3 regions of the Paenibacillus nicotianae genome follow, and region 3 is predicted to be linked to each of the others. Evidence: riboswitches for the same ligand, from Rfam matches in the RefSeq annotation. Region 3 holds a riboswitch; each other region holds the start of a gene.
What was found. A riboswitch is a leader RNA that binds a small molecule or an ion and turns the genes downstream of it on or off. The one in region 3 is predicted to bind S-adenosylmethionine.
Positions count from the first base shown of each region.

Region 1 (5,155 bases), on a different contig from region 3:
GATGATTATCGGATTGATTATTTGCGTTCTCATCTAGAACAATGTCGTGAAGCCATTGCTGACGGCGTGGATCTGATCGGCTATTGTAGCTGGTCATTTACCGATTTGTTAAGCTGGTTGAATGGTTATCAGAAACGTTATGGCTTTGTTTATATCAATCGTGATGAAGATAGTGAAAAAGATATGCGTCGTATTCCGAAAAAAAGTTACTATTGGTATCAACAGGTGATAGAAAGTAACGGAGAACAACTATAAGGTAACAAAGGGATATAAAACAACCGCCTTTTCTTGGATAGCATGTTCAAGAGAAAAGGCGGTTGTTTATCGTTTATACTGTTTTTGAGCTATGATAGAAGTAATGATTCAAGATCGATTATAAGAAGAAAGGAATGACGTATGGTCAATATCAAACAAATTGCTAAACAAGCAGGAGTCTCGGTGTCTACAGTATCTAGAGTGCTCAATAATCATCCTTATGTTAAAGCCGATAAACGGGAACGAGTGCAACAGGTAATCGAGCAAAATAGCTATACTCCTAATTCACAAGCTATTAATCTAATTCGTGGCAAAACCAAAACGGTTGGTTTGATTTTACCGTTTAGTCATCATCCGTATTACCATGCCATTATTGCAGGTGTAATGGAAGAAGCATATCAATATGGTTACCATGTATTGCTGTGTCAGACTTCGTATAATCCAGATCAAGAGCGAGAATATCTACATATGCTCAGTACAAGACAGGTGGATGGAGTAATTGCATGTTCGCGTGTTTTACCGTGGGCAGAATTACAATCATATAGTGAATCAGGCCCGATAGTTGTCTGCGAATATACAGAAGAATCCAATCTGTCTGCTGTGTATACCGATCATTATGGTGCTTTTTGTAGAGGAATTCAGTATTTATTAGATCGTGGATACACCCGCATCGGTTACTGTATCGGTCGCAAAACAAGTGCAAGCAGTCAGGAGCGGTTTCGTGCATACCAAAATACACTCCATGCCGCAGGGCTTGAAGTGTATCAAGATTGGATTTTTCCAGATTGTATCCATATGAGTGATGGAGAACAGATCGCCAAGCAGATTGCTGCTATGGAATCTCCGCCTTCTGCATTAATCGTAACAGGCGATGAAGCCGCCGCAGGCGTTATGTTAGGCGCACGTCAATATGGATTACGTATTCCAGAACAGTTAGCGATTATTGGTTATGATAACCAACCGATCTCTGCTGGATTACAACTGACAACGATTGATCAAAATTTACAAGAAATCGGTAGACAAGCGTTCTCTTTATTTTATGAACGCAGTCTGGATTCTACTATCATGCCAGTGAAACGACTTATTCCTTATACATTAATTGAACGAAAAAGTGTCTAAAAACGATGATGATAGTTGTACAATTTATTAAATACTAACTCGATTTCTTGATCACATCGACACGACCGGAAAAGAATGTCGCACCACCGCCCATATCTGCTAAGCGATCTGAAGTGAGTGCATTGACCAGATGGGTCGCTTGCTGATTGTCAGTGTCTGCCCATAGCCCCTGGCTCACTACAACACCTGGCAATACATGCTCACCTACCGTAGCAAGCAATTCGCAAGAACCGCGCTCATTCCAGACAGTTACCCAGTCGCCATCTTCAATACCGGCATTCTGTGCATCCACCGTATTCATAAATAACTTCGGTGTTTTTTCAAGACCGATATGCTTGGCATTATTCGAAAAGGTGGAATTTAAAAAATTATGATTAGGCCCCGGTACAAAAATATAAGGATGGTTACCTTGTTCATGAAGCGGTGTATAAGTAGGCAATGGTGGTAATCCATCACGCTCCATATCGGCTGAATACAGTTCGATTTTGCCACTTGGTGTAGGGAGACGATCCGGGAATATATAGGGACGGTCTGCTTTGACATATTGATGCTCGATCAGTGAATCATACGTAATATTTTTGAGTGCAGGATTAGCAGGATTATCTAGCGCCTGACGAATAAGCTGTTCATCGCTATCTTGTAATGCCTGGTCTTCATAACCCATCGCTGTAGCTAATAAACGGAATACCTCGGTATTGGATTTACTTTCGCCATAAGGAGCGACAACCGGTTGTTGAATCTGCATATAATGATGCCAGTACGAAGCGTAGAAATCTGTATTTTCAAAAGCAGATGTTGCTGGCAACACGATATCTGCGTATTTAGCAGTTTCGGTTAAAAAGAGATCATGTACCACTGTAAACAAATCGTCTCGTGCTAATCCTTGTCTTACAAGTGTCGCTTCTGGAGTGACAACGGCTGGATTAGAATTGTATACATATAGCGATTGTACAGGTTCAGCCTCTTCCAACAACACACGCCCCAATTGATTCATATTGAAAGAACGGGTATTACGATTAGCTAACAAATCTGGACGTTGTAGTGCTTCTTCATTAAAGGTGAGCTGAAATGTATTAGACTTGATAGCACCACCGCCACGTACTAGCCATTGTCCTGTAATAGCAGGTAGACAGGCAATCGTCCGTACATTCATACCGCCATTGTCATGATGTTGTAGACCATTTCCGATCCGAATCAGAGCAGGGCTAGCATCTCCATACATACGAGTCAATTGATATAGATCATCTACAGGTACGCCTGTAATCGTTGATACGGTTGCAGGATCATATTGCTTCACATGCTCACGCAATTGTTCATGTCCTACTGTATATTGCTTCATAAAATCTTCGTTTACTTTATTTTCAGCAAATAAAATATGCATCATTCCTAGAGCTAGTGCACTATCTGTTCCTGGCAAAATCGGAATAAACCAATCCGCCGATCGTCCTGTTTGATTTTTATGCACATCGATCACAATCACTTTAGCACCTTTTTTGCGAGCTTGTTGAGCTAAAGTCACCTGATGCATATTAGTGCTGACAGCATTAATCCCCCAGAAAATAAATAACTGTGTATCTACTGTATCTTCAGGATCAGTACCAATACTGCCACCCATTGTGTATTTATAACCGGCTGAACCGGCGGCTGTACAAATTGTCCGTTCGAGTAGGCTTGCACCCATACGATGGAAAAAGCGGCGATCCATGCCTTCTGCGGACAGATTGCCCATATTGCCATAAAAGCTATATGGAAGAATACTTTCAGGGCCGGAAGTAGATATTAACGTTTTCCATTTTGAAGTAATCGTGGTGATAGCTTCTTCCCATGAAATAGGCTCAAAAAGACCTTCACCTTTGGCTCCGATTCGTTTGAGTGGAGTAGTCAGGCGCTTGGTATCATAAATACGTTCTGTCATATTACGAACTTTGTTACAAATGTTGCCTTTGGTAACTGGATGGTTAGGATCTCCAGCAATTTTGATGATTTTACCTTTTTCTTTATGCACAAGCAGTCCGCACTGATCAGGACAATCCAGCGAGCAGACAGAAGGGAATATTCCATCTTGTTGATCAATATAAGTAGACATATATCATGCTCCTTTCGTAATACCAATACTGTAATGAGGGCAGAAATAGGCTTTGAATACGTTATAAACTATCATAAATCAAATTTTAGATTTAATGTTGACTTTTTTACTAGGTTTAATTAGAATAAAGAAAATTATTTCGTATTCGACAAATTTAGATGTTTTATACCTTATCGTGTCTGATATGGATTTGCAAGCTTTTTTGACAACTACATACATTGAATTTTCTATCCAGAGAGGTGGAGGGACTGGCCCTACGAAACCTCGGCAAAAACGTGCCAATTCCAGCAAGCTTGAATCGCTTGGGAGATAGGAAAGCAGGATCAATTATTGCATTATTCTGTTCGGATTATTTGAATAGCATAATGAATAGATAGCTAACCTCTTTCCTTGATATGGGAAAGAGGTTTTTGTATTTTTTCAGTATACCGAATAGAGTCTATGTAAAATCTTAACACTTACAATCATACCGCTATCGCTAGCAAACAAAGAACTCTCTCTACCATGTTACTTTCTTACTTTAAAGCTTCACTTAAATAACACTGCACCTAAGTGTACCAAAGGAGATTGAATAATGAAAATATTAATTACAGCCCCTTATCATGAGCAAGGTCGTCAACAACTAGCAGATACGTTTGGAGAAGTTATTTACCGTTGCTGGAAAGATCATGGACAAGCTTATCAAGAAGACGAATTAATCTCGTTATTACAAGAAACTGAAGCAGATGCAATTATCGCAGAATTAGATCAAATTACTGAAAAAGTAATCCAAGCAGTTCCTAAGCTTCAATTTATCGGTGTCTGCCGGGGCACGCCTTCCAATGTAAATGTACCTGTTGCTACAGATCGTCGTATTCCTGTTTTCTATACACCTGCACGTAATGCACAAGCTGTAGCTGAAATGGTAGTTGGCAGTCTGATTACCTTTTTACGCAGTATTATTCCATCCAGTCAATGGTTAGAAGCAGGAGAATGGCAAAGTGGTAGCTTAACTGCTTATCTCAAATTTAAAGGTAATGAACTGGCTGGCAAAACAGTAGGCATGGTTGGTTTTGGCGCGGTAGCTCAGCGTACAGCAGGTATTTTACGTAGCTTCCCTTGCGATATTCGTTATTACGATCCATATGTAACCAGCCCTGACCCGCGTGATCAAAAAGTATCGTTAGCCGAGTTATTTGCTACAAGCGATATTGTATCTATTCATTTACCTGTAACTGAAGATACCAAAGGATTGATCGGCACAGAATTATTGCAATCGATGAAACATGATGCGATTTTTGTAAATACAGCACGTTCAGTAGTAGTAGATCATGATGCATTAGTTGAACAGTTACAGCAGAATCAAATTCGTGGAGCGATTATAGACGTATTTGATCAAGAGCCACCGCTTCCTAAAGATTATGAACTCATTTCATTGCCTAATGTTTTGGCGATTCCACATTTGGCAGGTGCAACGTATGAAGTCGAAGACCATCATGTAGAAATTATGAATACAGCAGTTATAGATTGGTTTGAGCATCATGACACCGCAGTGAAAGTGCTCTACAATAAAGCGATTTTGGAGGATATTAACAATGACACAACAAGCGTATCTAGTCTTTGATATCGGTACCGGTAATGCTCGTGTAGCTGTTGTGGATATCAACGGTAATGTATTATCGATTGAACGAGCTGATATTTTGTATCATAATGATG
Region 1 covers NZ_JBHUGF010000010.1:307,214-312,368, forward strand. The annotation lists gene ACFSGI_RS05630 (glycoside hydrolase family 1 protein) at 1-255, shown strand, start outside; gene ACFSGI_RS05635 (LacI family DNA-binding transcriptional regulator) at 397-1,374, shown strand; gene ACFSGI_RS05640 (molybdopterin oxidoreductase family protein) at 1,409-3,460, opposite strand; SAM riboswitch class I at 3,685-3,776, shown strand; gene ACFSGI_RS05645 (2-hydroxyacid dehydrogenase) at 4,035-5,063, shown strand; gene ACFSGI_RS05650 (FGGY-family carbohydrate kinase) at 5,035-5,155, shown strand, end outside.
Region 1: it holds a riboswitch for S-adenosylmethionine, as region 3 does, so the genes downstream of both, ACFSGI_RS05645 (2-hydroxyacid dehydrogenase) here and ACFSGI_RS03980 (methionine ABC transporter ATP-binding protein) in region 3, are expected to answer to the same signal.

Region 2 (5,155 bases), on a different contig from region 3:
AGTAATTAAGCAAGCCGATCTGATTCTAGCATTTTATTTGCTAGGGGAGAAATTCACCAAGCTAGAAAAAGTAAAAAACTATGCGTACTATGAGCCATTGACGACACATGATTCTTCATTATCAGCAGCGATTCATGCGATTATTGCAGCAGAACTTGGCAATATGGATCATGCTTATAATTTCTTTATCGAATCAGCACGTATGGATCTGGATGATATTCATGGCAACGTCAAAGACGGTATCCATGCGGCTTCGATGGCAGGTAGCTGGCTAACGATTATTGGTGGATTTGCAGGAATGCGTCAATATGATGGTCGCCTGCATTTTGAACCGAAGTTACCACCAAGCTGGACAGAGTACTCCTTCCGGGTACAATTCCAAGATCGTCTTGTAAATGTGAATGTAGAAGGCAACAAAACAACGTATAGTCTTGTTCGCGGGGAACCGTTGACGATAGAGCATTATGGACAAGAATATGTAGTAGCAATGACACAACCGCTTGAAGCAAATAATCGTGATCTTTGTGCGATTGTGTTCGGCTTGGAAGGTGTCGTAATTCCGGTGATTGATGAAGAATCGGAAACGATTGAATCCGCAGAATTGTTGCCAGGCGTAAATGATTTACTTCAACATTTTGCTGATCATAACATTGCTGTAGTATTGGCATCTCACCGTACCGATGCAGAAGAAGTTGTAGAGAAATTAGGAGTACGACAGTACTTCAACCGAATCATTACATCGGATGATGTAGAGTTCAGCAAGCCTGATCCTGAAATATTTATCAAAGCAGCGAATTCCGTAAATATTCATCCTTATCATACAATGGTTATCGAAGATTCTACCGAGTCGATTCAATCGGCTCGTCAAATCGGGATGAAAACAATCGCTGTAAGTTCTCTATCCCGAATCGATAGCGCTCACTTTACAGTGCCCGGCTTAGATGGACTAAACCTAGAAACCATGATCCGCTGGATGCAACTTCCTTAAGCGCTTGGCATCATAAGCGCGACCAAGTCAAATGGAAAATGATTTTCGTGCAGCAAAATATCTTACAACTAGCGCTTGGTATCATAAGCGCGACCAACTCGCTAAGTCACCAATCAAAAAAAGCTGTCCTTGTTCATCTAATGACGATGAATAAGGGCAGCTTTAATCGTTTCAGATCCAATCTTTTTTGCGGAAAGTGAAAAACATAGTTAGACCTAACGTGATCATAATTCCGATGACCAACGGGTAACCGAAGCGCCAATGCAATTCGGGCATATCTTCAAAGTTCATTCCATAAATACCTGTAATCACAGTCAACGGCATAAATATCGTTGTGATTGCTGTAAAAACACGCATAATTTCATTCGCACGATTAGAGATACTGGACTGGTAAGCTTCTCGTAAGTTACCCATCAGATCGCGGAACGTATCAAACATCTCGGATACTTTTACCGCATTCTCATAAACGTCACTGAAATATTTTTGCAATTGATCATCGATCAGACGAAGATCTTTTTTATTCAATGTATTGATCACTTCACGCTGAGGGCCAAGTACACGTTTGAGCCATAAAATCTCGCCACGCAAACCAATAATTTCATTCAAATGTGATTTTTTAGTATGCATCAATATATTTTCTTCCAGTAGTTCGATTTGATCTTCGATCCGGTCACCTACAGCGAAGTAATTATCAACAACAAGGTCAATTAACAGATACATAAATTTATCAGCGCGGCTAACTTCCTCTTCCCATAGAATCGGTTTGAGTACACGCAATTCATTAATTTTCTGCTTGGTGACAGTAATAATATAATGCCGTCCTAGAAAAATATTCAGGGCACGCAAAAAAATCTCTTCGTTATCAAAACGAATACTGTTCACTACAATAAAATAATGACTTTCATAAATTTCGATCTTAGGACGTTGTTCTTCTTCACTCAAGCAATCTTCTACAGCTAGATCATGAAGCATAAATAATGGTTGTAGTTCTATCAAATCTTCCAAATCTGCATCGATCCAGTAAAATCCTTCTTCAGGTGCTACCAGTGTGTCGGTAATATTTTCTACTGGAGTGAATGCTCCAGCATTAACGTGCCGAACTTTCATTGTGTTCTACCCCTTTATTATGAAATGAGCAGGGAAAGAAGCGGCAACCGCACACCTGTTTACAAAGCTTCGCTATAATTTATGAAAAAACGGAGAAGATTTTTCAATAATGGCGCGTTACTCCAGTGCCCTATGGTTGTCGTTTGTTTCCTGCAATTTGTCCATCCGTCCTGCTGCCAACTGGGCCTCGGGTCGCCTTCCATTTTGAAATTCACCTCTTTGTGATTTAGATATTTATGAAAACCATGAAAAAACGTCAAATACTTGTTAAGTATAACGTGGTCTTGAGAGCCTTTCAAGCTTAAATAAGAAACCTCTTTTTTTAATCAACCAATACAGTTACCAACAACTTATTTATCGGTTTGATCCCACTCATTTTTCACAGCACTTGACGGCAGACAGTAGAATAGTATAAATTATGGTATAAGAAAAGTATCAAATCATGTTATTTTAAATTGAATAAGCAAATCTTATCAAGAGCAGGTGGAGGGACTAGCCCGATGAAACCCGGCAACCGGCGGTATAACCGCACGGTGCTAATTCTTGCAGAGATATAAGTTGATGGATCATCCTAGACTTAATATCTGCTGACAGATGAGAGAGGCGTCTATTATATACGCGAACATATCGCAAATGACCTTTCTCAAGTATCAGGAGAAAGGTCATTTTTGTATATGCTCTTAATGAATCTTTCTCCTGAAATGATAAAAAAATATACACATTCAAGGAGTGAACAAACATGCCAATCAAGATTCCAGATAGTTTACCTGCCAAAGAAGTATTAACTGGGGAAAATATTTTCGTAATGGATGACAGTCAAGCATTTCAACAGGATATTCGTCCATTGCGGATTGCTATATTAAATTTAATGCCTACAAAAGAAACAACAGAAACGCAGTTGCTACGTCTGCTGGGAAATAGCCCGCTTCAAATTGATATTTATTTGTTACATGCACAATCCCATACATCTAAAAACACATCAACAGAATATTTGAACTTATTTTATAAAACATTTGAAGAAGTCAAACATCTACGATTCGATGGTCTGGTCGTCACAGGCGCTCCTGTAGAAACGATGGACTTTGAAGATGTGAACTACTGGGAAGAGATTCAAGGGATTTTTGATTGGAGTAAAAAAAATGTTACTTCAACAATGCATATCTGTTGGGCTTCACAAGCAGGACTGTACCATCATTTCGGTGTTCCCAAAGTTGATTTACCTGAAAAATGTTTTGGTGTATTTCCACATACATTAAATAAAGAAAACGTAAAATTGCTACGAGGATTTGATGAGTTATACTTTGCTCCTCATTCCCGTCATACCGAAGTACGTCATGAAGATATTGCGAAAATTCCTGAATTGGAGATTTTATCAGAATCAGAAGAAGCAGGAGTATATCTAGCTGCAACCAAAGATGGCAGTCAGATTTTTGTAACAGGGCATTCTGAATACGATCCCTTGTCACTGAAATGGGAATATGAACGTGATATTGCGAAAGGAATGGATGTTGCACCGCCGAAAAATTATTTTCCAAATAATGATCCTACTCGCACACCACCTTCTACCTGGCGTGCTCATGCGAATTTATTATTTTCCAACTGGCTCAACTATTATGTATACCAAGAAACACCATATGATTTGGAAAGTGCCAAAGCTGAAGTAGGTAATTATAGTATCTAATTTGAGATCAACCCAATTGATTGTTATTTCAGAGGAGGAATTATAGTATGACGGATCATCATTCAAGCGAACGAACTCTTAACATTGAAAGCAAATTGGCACAGATCGGTTCGATTAATGAACCGGTAACAGGGGCGATTAATTTCCCGATTTATCAATCAACCGCCTTCCGTCATCCCGCTCTTGGTAAAAGTACAGGCTTTGATTATATTCGTACAACCAATCCAACTCGCGCCGTACTAGAACAAGCTTCAGCAGCATTAGAATCAGCAGATGCAGGATTTGCCTGTAGTTCCGGTATGGCTGCATTACAGACTATTTTTGCGCTGTTCGGTCAGGGAGATCATCTGGTCGTATCGCTTGATCTGTATGGTGGCACATATCGTCTTTTGGAACGCATTTTATCCAAATTTGGAGTAACGGCTTCTTATGTAGATACCAATGACCTAGAAGCATTAGAAAAAATAGTTCAACCGAACACCAAAGCTGTATTTATTGAGACCCCAACTAATCCGTTGATGATGGTGACCGATATCAAAGCTGTAGCTACCTGGGCGAAAAGTCACCAGTTGCTAACGATCGTGGATAATACGCTATTGACTCCTTTTTTCCAGCGTCCGATTGAATTGGGAGCAGATATTGTGATCCATAGTGCGACCAAATATCTAGGTGGACATAATGATGTGCTAGCAGGTCTGATTATGACCAAAGGAGAAGAATTGTCTGCTGAAATGGCATTTTTGCATAACTCAATCGGTGCAGTGTTATCACCGACCGATTCGTATCAATTAATGCGCGGAATGAAAACATTGGCATTGCGGATGGAGCGTCATGAATATAACGCTACTGCAATGGCGAAGCATTTGGTAGATCATCCACAGATTGCTGAAGTGTTCTATCCAGCATTGCCAGATCATCCGGGATATGATGTGCAGAATCGTCAATCCAGCGGTAATACAGGAATCTTTTCATTTAAAGTGAAAGATGCTCGTTATATTGAACCGATTTTGCGTAGTATCAAATTAATTGCTTTTGCCGAAAGTCTGGGCGGAGTCGAATCATTAATGACGTATCCAACGGTACAGACACATGCTGATATTCCAACCGAGATTCGTGAAGCGATCGGTGTCGATGATCGTCTGTTGCGCTTTTCTGTCGGTATTGAGCATATTGATGATCTGATTGCTGATCTAGATCAAGCGCTGGAAGTTGCACGTATTGAAGTAGAAGGAGTGTGATCGAATATGGCTTACTCTTCAGATCATTCCTCTTCTCGCAAAATCGATACCAAATTAATTCATTTTGGAGCTGCTTTTGACAAAGCAACAGGCGCTTCGAGTGTACCGATCTATCAGGCATCTACTTTTCATCAAGAAGAT
Region 2 covers NZ_JBHUGF010000010.1:2,495,126-2,500,280, reverse strand. The annotation lists gene ACFSGI_RS15145 (HAD-IA family hydrolase) at 1-988, shown strand, start outside; gene corA (magnesium/cobalt transporter CorA) at 1,160-2,095, opposite strand; SAM riboswitch class I at 2,563-2,696, shown strand; gene metA (homoserine O-acetyltransferase MetA) at 2,835-3,776, shown strand; gene ACFSGI_RS15130 (aminotransferase class I/II-fold pyridoxal phosphate-dependent enzyme) at 3,824-5,014, shown strand; gene ACFSGI_RS15125 (trans-sulfuration enzyme family protein) at 5,021-5,155, shown strand, end outside.
Region 2: it holds a riboswitch for S-adenosylmethionine, as region 3 does, so the genes downstream of both, metA (homoserine O-acetyltransferase MetA) here and ACFSGI_RS03980 (methionine ABC transporter ATP-binding protein) in region 3, are expected to answer to the same signal.

Region 3 (5,155 bases):
TTGTTTGTTTTTTGATATTTAAGCTAATATATAAAGACGCTGAATATTTTTATGGCACATAAAGCTAGATATACTCAGCAGAATTACTAACCTTTATTTATGACCTGTTCAGTATTTTATAATCTAGCTTGATTCTTATCTTCTAGAAAAATGAACAACTAGACGATCACCAAGCATTTGTAGAATTTGTACAATAATCACCATGATGACGACAGCAACTAACATGATCGCTGTATCATAACGGTAATAACCATAGTTAATCGCAAGCGTTCCCAGTCCTCCTGCGCCGATCATCCCAGCCATCGCTGTATTCGACACTAGCGCAACAACAGTAACGGTCAAGCCTGCAAGTAGTCCTGGCATCGCTTCACGTACAAGAACGCGCGTGATAATCTGCCACAACGAAGCTCCCATAGCATTTGCTGCTTCAATCACACCACGATCAACTTCACGAAGTGCGGTTTCTACTAATCTAGCAAAAAATGGTGCGGCGGCTATTACTAATGGTGGTATCGTTCCAAGTACACCAATCGTTGTTCCTACTAGAATTTGCGTTAATGGCAATATGGCTACGATCAGAATAATAAATGGAACCGAACGCAAAATATTAACGATAAATGCGATAACTGCATAGAAATAACGAACCCAAGCTACAGTAGAACGCCCTGTAATAAATAACAAAATTCCTAAAGGTAATCCTAAAATTAATGTAAACAATCCAGAAGCTCCTACCATTTTGAGTGTATCTAAGGTCGCTGTCCCGAATTCATTCCAATCAATTTGTGAAAAATCTAATTCACCCATCAGTTGATCACCTCCACATCAAGACCTTCAGCGGTCAATCCATCGATTGTACGCGTAATGTCTCCTTCTGTTCCTTCAAAGCGAACTATCAACTGTCCATAAGGTACATTTTTCAATGTTGAAATCGTTCCTTGCAAAATAGCGAAATCTACTCCTGTTTGACGTACCGTTTGCGACAGAATCGATTCGTACGTTTTATCTCCTAAGAAAGACACTTTGACAGTCAATGAATTAGGAACATTTGGTGCTGTCCATGAAGTAGTTAGCAGTTCAGCATTATTGGACTCATTTAAAATAAAATCGCGTGTGACTTCATGCTGTGGCTTCAAAAAAACATTCGTTACTGCACCTTGTTCTACAATACCACCCCGATGAATAACAGCTACTTTATCGCAAATACTCTGAATCACATGCATTTCATGGGTGATTAAAATAATCGTTAAATTAAAGCGCTCATTGATATCGACTAGCAATTTCAGAATCGAATTCGTGGTCTGAGGATCAAGAGCAGATGTTGCTTCATCACAGAGCAATACATCAGGGTCACTCGCTAGCGACCGAGCAATACCGACACGCTGTTTTTGCCCGCCTGACAATTGAGCAGGATATTTACTTGCATGTTGTTCCAGTCCAACAAGAGCTAGCAGTTCTTTCACTTTTTCTTTGATTTTGCGTTCAGGTGTTTTGACTAAGCGCAAAGGAAAAGCGATATTCTCGTATACTGTCGCTGAAGATAATAGATTAAAATGTTGAAAAATCATTCCTATTTTGCGTCGTCTTGCTTGTAAACGTGCTTTGTTCAGCTTGGTCATCTCGACACCATCGATCCATACTTCACCGGATGTTGGACGTTCTAGTAAATTAATACATCGAATCAATGTACTTTTACCTGCACCAGAATGACCAATAACGCCGAAAATCTCGCCTTTTTCTATTTTCAAATCTATACCACTTAACGCAGGGCTTAGATTTTTCCCTTTACCATACGTTTTGGTAATACTTTTTAATTCAATCACAGATAGGTGCTCCTTCCTTCTATTTCATCATTCCTATACTCATATTACATTAATCATATATAAGCCATCGAATAAGTCGGATATATTCTCGTTATCATATATGTCGGTATTCGCTTCTCTCTTCTTTATACAAAAAAAGAACCCTTTCGCAGAAAAGGGTTCTCTATTATTAGAGATACTTCCTTCTCATCTGCCAAAATCGCTATGTACGAACTGCACACGCCATTTTGAAGGAATTAGCACCATGACATTTTGGAAAACTACCTATGAGTTGTTCCAAAATCGGTTGCCGGGTTTCATCGGGCCAGTCCCTCCACCACTCTCGATAAGAAAATATGAAAAATTCGAATGAAAATGAAAATCTTTTCTCAGTATAGTGAACTTCACACTCTTTGTCAAAGCAAAAATGAATATTTCCTAAGGAAATTAGAAATTCTTCATCATTTGTTCATAAGACACTAATAATTTGGTGTGTATTCCCTTTTTGAAGCTCTACCACATGGTGCTACTACTATACATTTTGTCCTAATTTGCCACGTGTACCACGACTTAATTGCCATACTCGTACACTCATATAACATAACACACCGAACAAAATCTGAATCAACAACGTATGCAACATACTGGAGAAGAAATACCATTCAGGGATTTTCATCGTTACAATATTCAACATACCGCTCAGAATCTGCATAATAATAAATACAATTGCAGTTACACCTAACTTACGAATACCTGGATTATACGGATGACGACGGTACGCATAGTGCGCTAATACTGCAATCACGATTAACAAACTATATGCTGCTACGCGATGAAGAAATGCAATAGCTACTCCACCAGATAATTCCGGTAAAATTGAACCATTACATAGTAATACACCTGAACACCCACCTCTAGAACTGGTATGCGTTACAAAGGCTCCTGTATACACCACCATGTACGTATAGATCGTTGCGAACCATGTCAGATTACGCATCCCTTTACTCACCGGTGGTTCATCTGGAATCGGTAAATCTCCTTTTTGCTGATCCATCCGCCTTGCACCAAGTGCCATCATCGACGAACTAGCAAAAGCAATCATTGCAAATCCGAAATGTAAGGCCATAATTGGAGCAGATTGCGAAAATACAACAGCCAATGCACCCATAGCTGCTTGTACTAACACAAATAGTAAGGTTAACGATGCATATACTTTAAGTTCACGATGCTTATTAAAAAAGATAAAACCAATAAAAGAAAATAATGCTGTGAATCCTGCTAGAGCACTAATCGCTCGATGCGAATACTCGATCAGTGAAGCAATCGTATACGCAGGTACAAATTTACCATGGCATAATGGCCATTCTGTTCCGCAACCGAGTCCTGAACCTGATTTGGTTACTACAAGTCCCCCCATTGTTGCCAAAAACATAACAACACAGGTGACAAAGCTCAACCATTTTAGATGTGTAGTTGTTATTCTGAACTTTCTTGCCATTTAGAGAATCACCCGCTATTTTATATGATAGTTACACAATATTTATGTCCTACTTTAGTATACCTGATTGCAAAATAGACGGAACCACTGGATTGTGACAAAAAATGATCAATCCTTGTATTATGACAGAACCGTGTCAACAAACAAATGATATTTTACATAGTAAAAAACCACCCTTTATAAAAACAGGTGGTTAGTAAGCATTTATATATACATTCTTTTTATTCCACTGTTGATGTAGTCAACGTCTGATAGACAGCCACAGCGCGATCCAAAAACTGCTCGATTTCTTCGCGAGATTTGCGTGCTTTATTCACGAAGCGTACTAATTCTTTGCCGTTCGCATAAGCGACAAAGCTTGGAATACCGAGAATGTTCTGTTCTTGACTCACATCACCTGTTGCTTCCACATCTACCTCTACAAGCGTTAGACGATCTGCATACTGACTTTCTACTTCAGGCATAAATGGATCAATATATCGGCAATCTCCACACCAGTCTGCTTTGAATACAGCGACTGTTAACTGCGAAGAGTGAGTAACGGCAGTGAAATCTTCTTTACTATTAATAAGTTGCATTGTGCTATTCCTCCTAATTCTTTTGTAGACGCATTAATGGACGGAAAACTTTACGCAATACTTTTGGATATGAATCCAGTTCATTCGCTCGAACCACTTTTAGCAGAACAAGCATAACAGGATATACCAATAATATCGCTATTCCTACCATACAACAACCGATAAAAAATGCAACCCGATCATTCATATAAGCTGTTAATACAATACCGACTTGATTCAGTAATAGACCGATACCACCTAGTACGACCACTGTCACTATAAATCCGATCCAACGGTTGCCTAACACAGAGAAAGTCACAATGTGGCGTAAAGAACGAATATTCATCCATGTAATCGTAATAAAACATAATGCGGTTCCTGCAATAATGCCGTAGATTCCAATAAACGGAGCTAAAGCAAAACTAGCTATTAATTTAACAACGATACCAATCATGACATGCACCATCGATAAATTCGCTTTGTTAATCCCGATTAACATCGAATTGGTCGTCATCATAGTAATCTGGAAAATCGTACCCAGCGTTAAAGCAGCAATAATACCTGCTCCTTCTTGCGTACTAAATAATAATCCATTGACCGAATATGCTGCTGTACTGAAAATTAATACGATCGGAACACCGGTAAGTACAGAAATTCGCAACGCTAAAGTAATTTGATTTTTCAAATGTTCCATTTTGCGACTAGCAAACGCAGCCGAAATAATTGGAATTAGCGATTGACTCAGTGCAATAGCCAGAATCGGTGGAATCCCTGCTACACTTTGTGCTCTAGCTCCCAAAATTGCTAACACATTGGTAGCCATAGCATCGCCTAATTGTCCAATTAATAAAGGTTTGACCAATATACTATCGATAAAATAAACGGCTGGAATCGTTAATGACGATAGCACAATAGGAATCGATAATTTAAAAATATCCCCATAAATTTGTGTTAATGGAATGACTGCATGATCTTTGTCTGATCTAGCATCGATACCTTCTAATTGATCTTGTTTACGCATTTTGAAAGCATAGTAGATCATGACCGCAAATGCACCTATACTACCAAGCACACTACCAAAAGAAGCACCGGCAGAAGCTTCGACCCCGCCATACCCTAATTGTAAAATAATATAAGCTAGCAAAATAGCGGTAAACACACGTGCAATCTGCTCCACAATTTGAGAAATACCGCCTGCAATCATTAAGTTACGTCCTTGAAAATAACCGCGCATCATCGCAATCATCGGAAACAGTAATAAAGACGGAGCAATAGCTCGAATAGCTAAAATCGCTTCAGGC
Region 3 covers NZ_JBHUGF010000009.1:180,588-185,742, forward strand. The annotation lists gene ACFSGI_RS03975 (methionine ABC transporter permease) at 136-804, opposite strand; gene ACFSGI_RS03980 (methionine ABC transporter ATP-binding protein) at 804-1,820, opposite strand; SAM riboswitch class I at 2,004-2,152, opposite strand; gene ACFSGI_RS03985 (COX15/CtaA family protein) at 2,332-3,279, opposite strand; gene ACFSGI_RS03990 (thioredoxin family protein) at 3,519-3,875, opposite strand; gene ACFSGI_RS03995 (putative polysaccharide biosynthesis protein) at 3,889-5,155, opposite strand, start outside.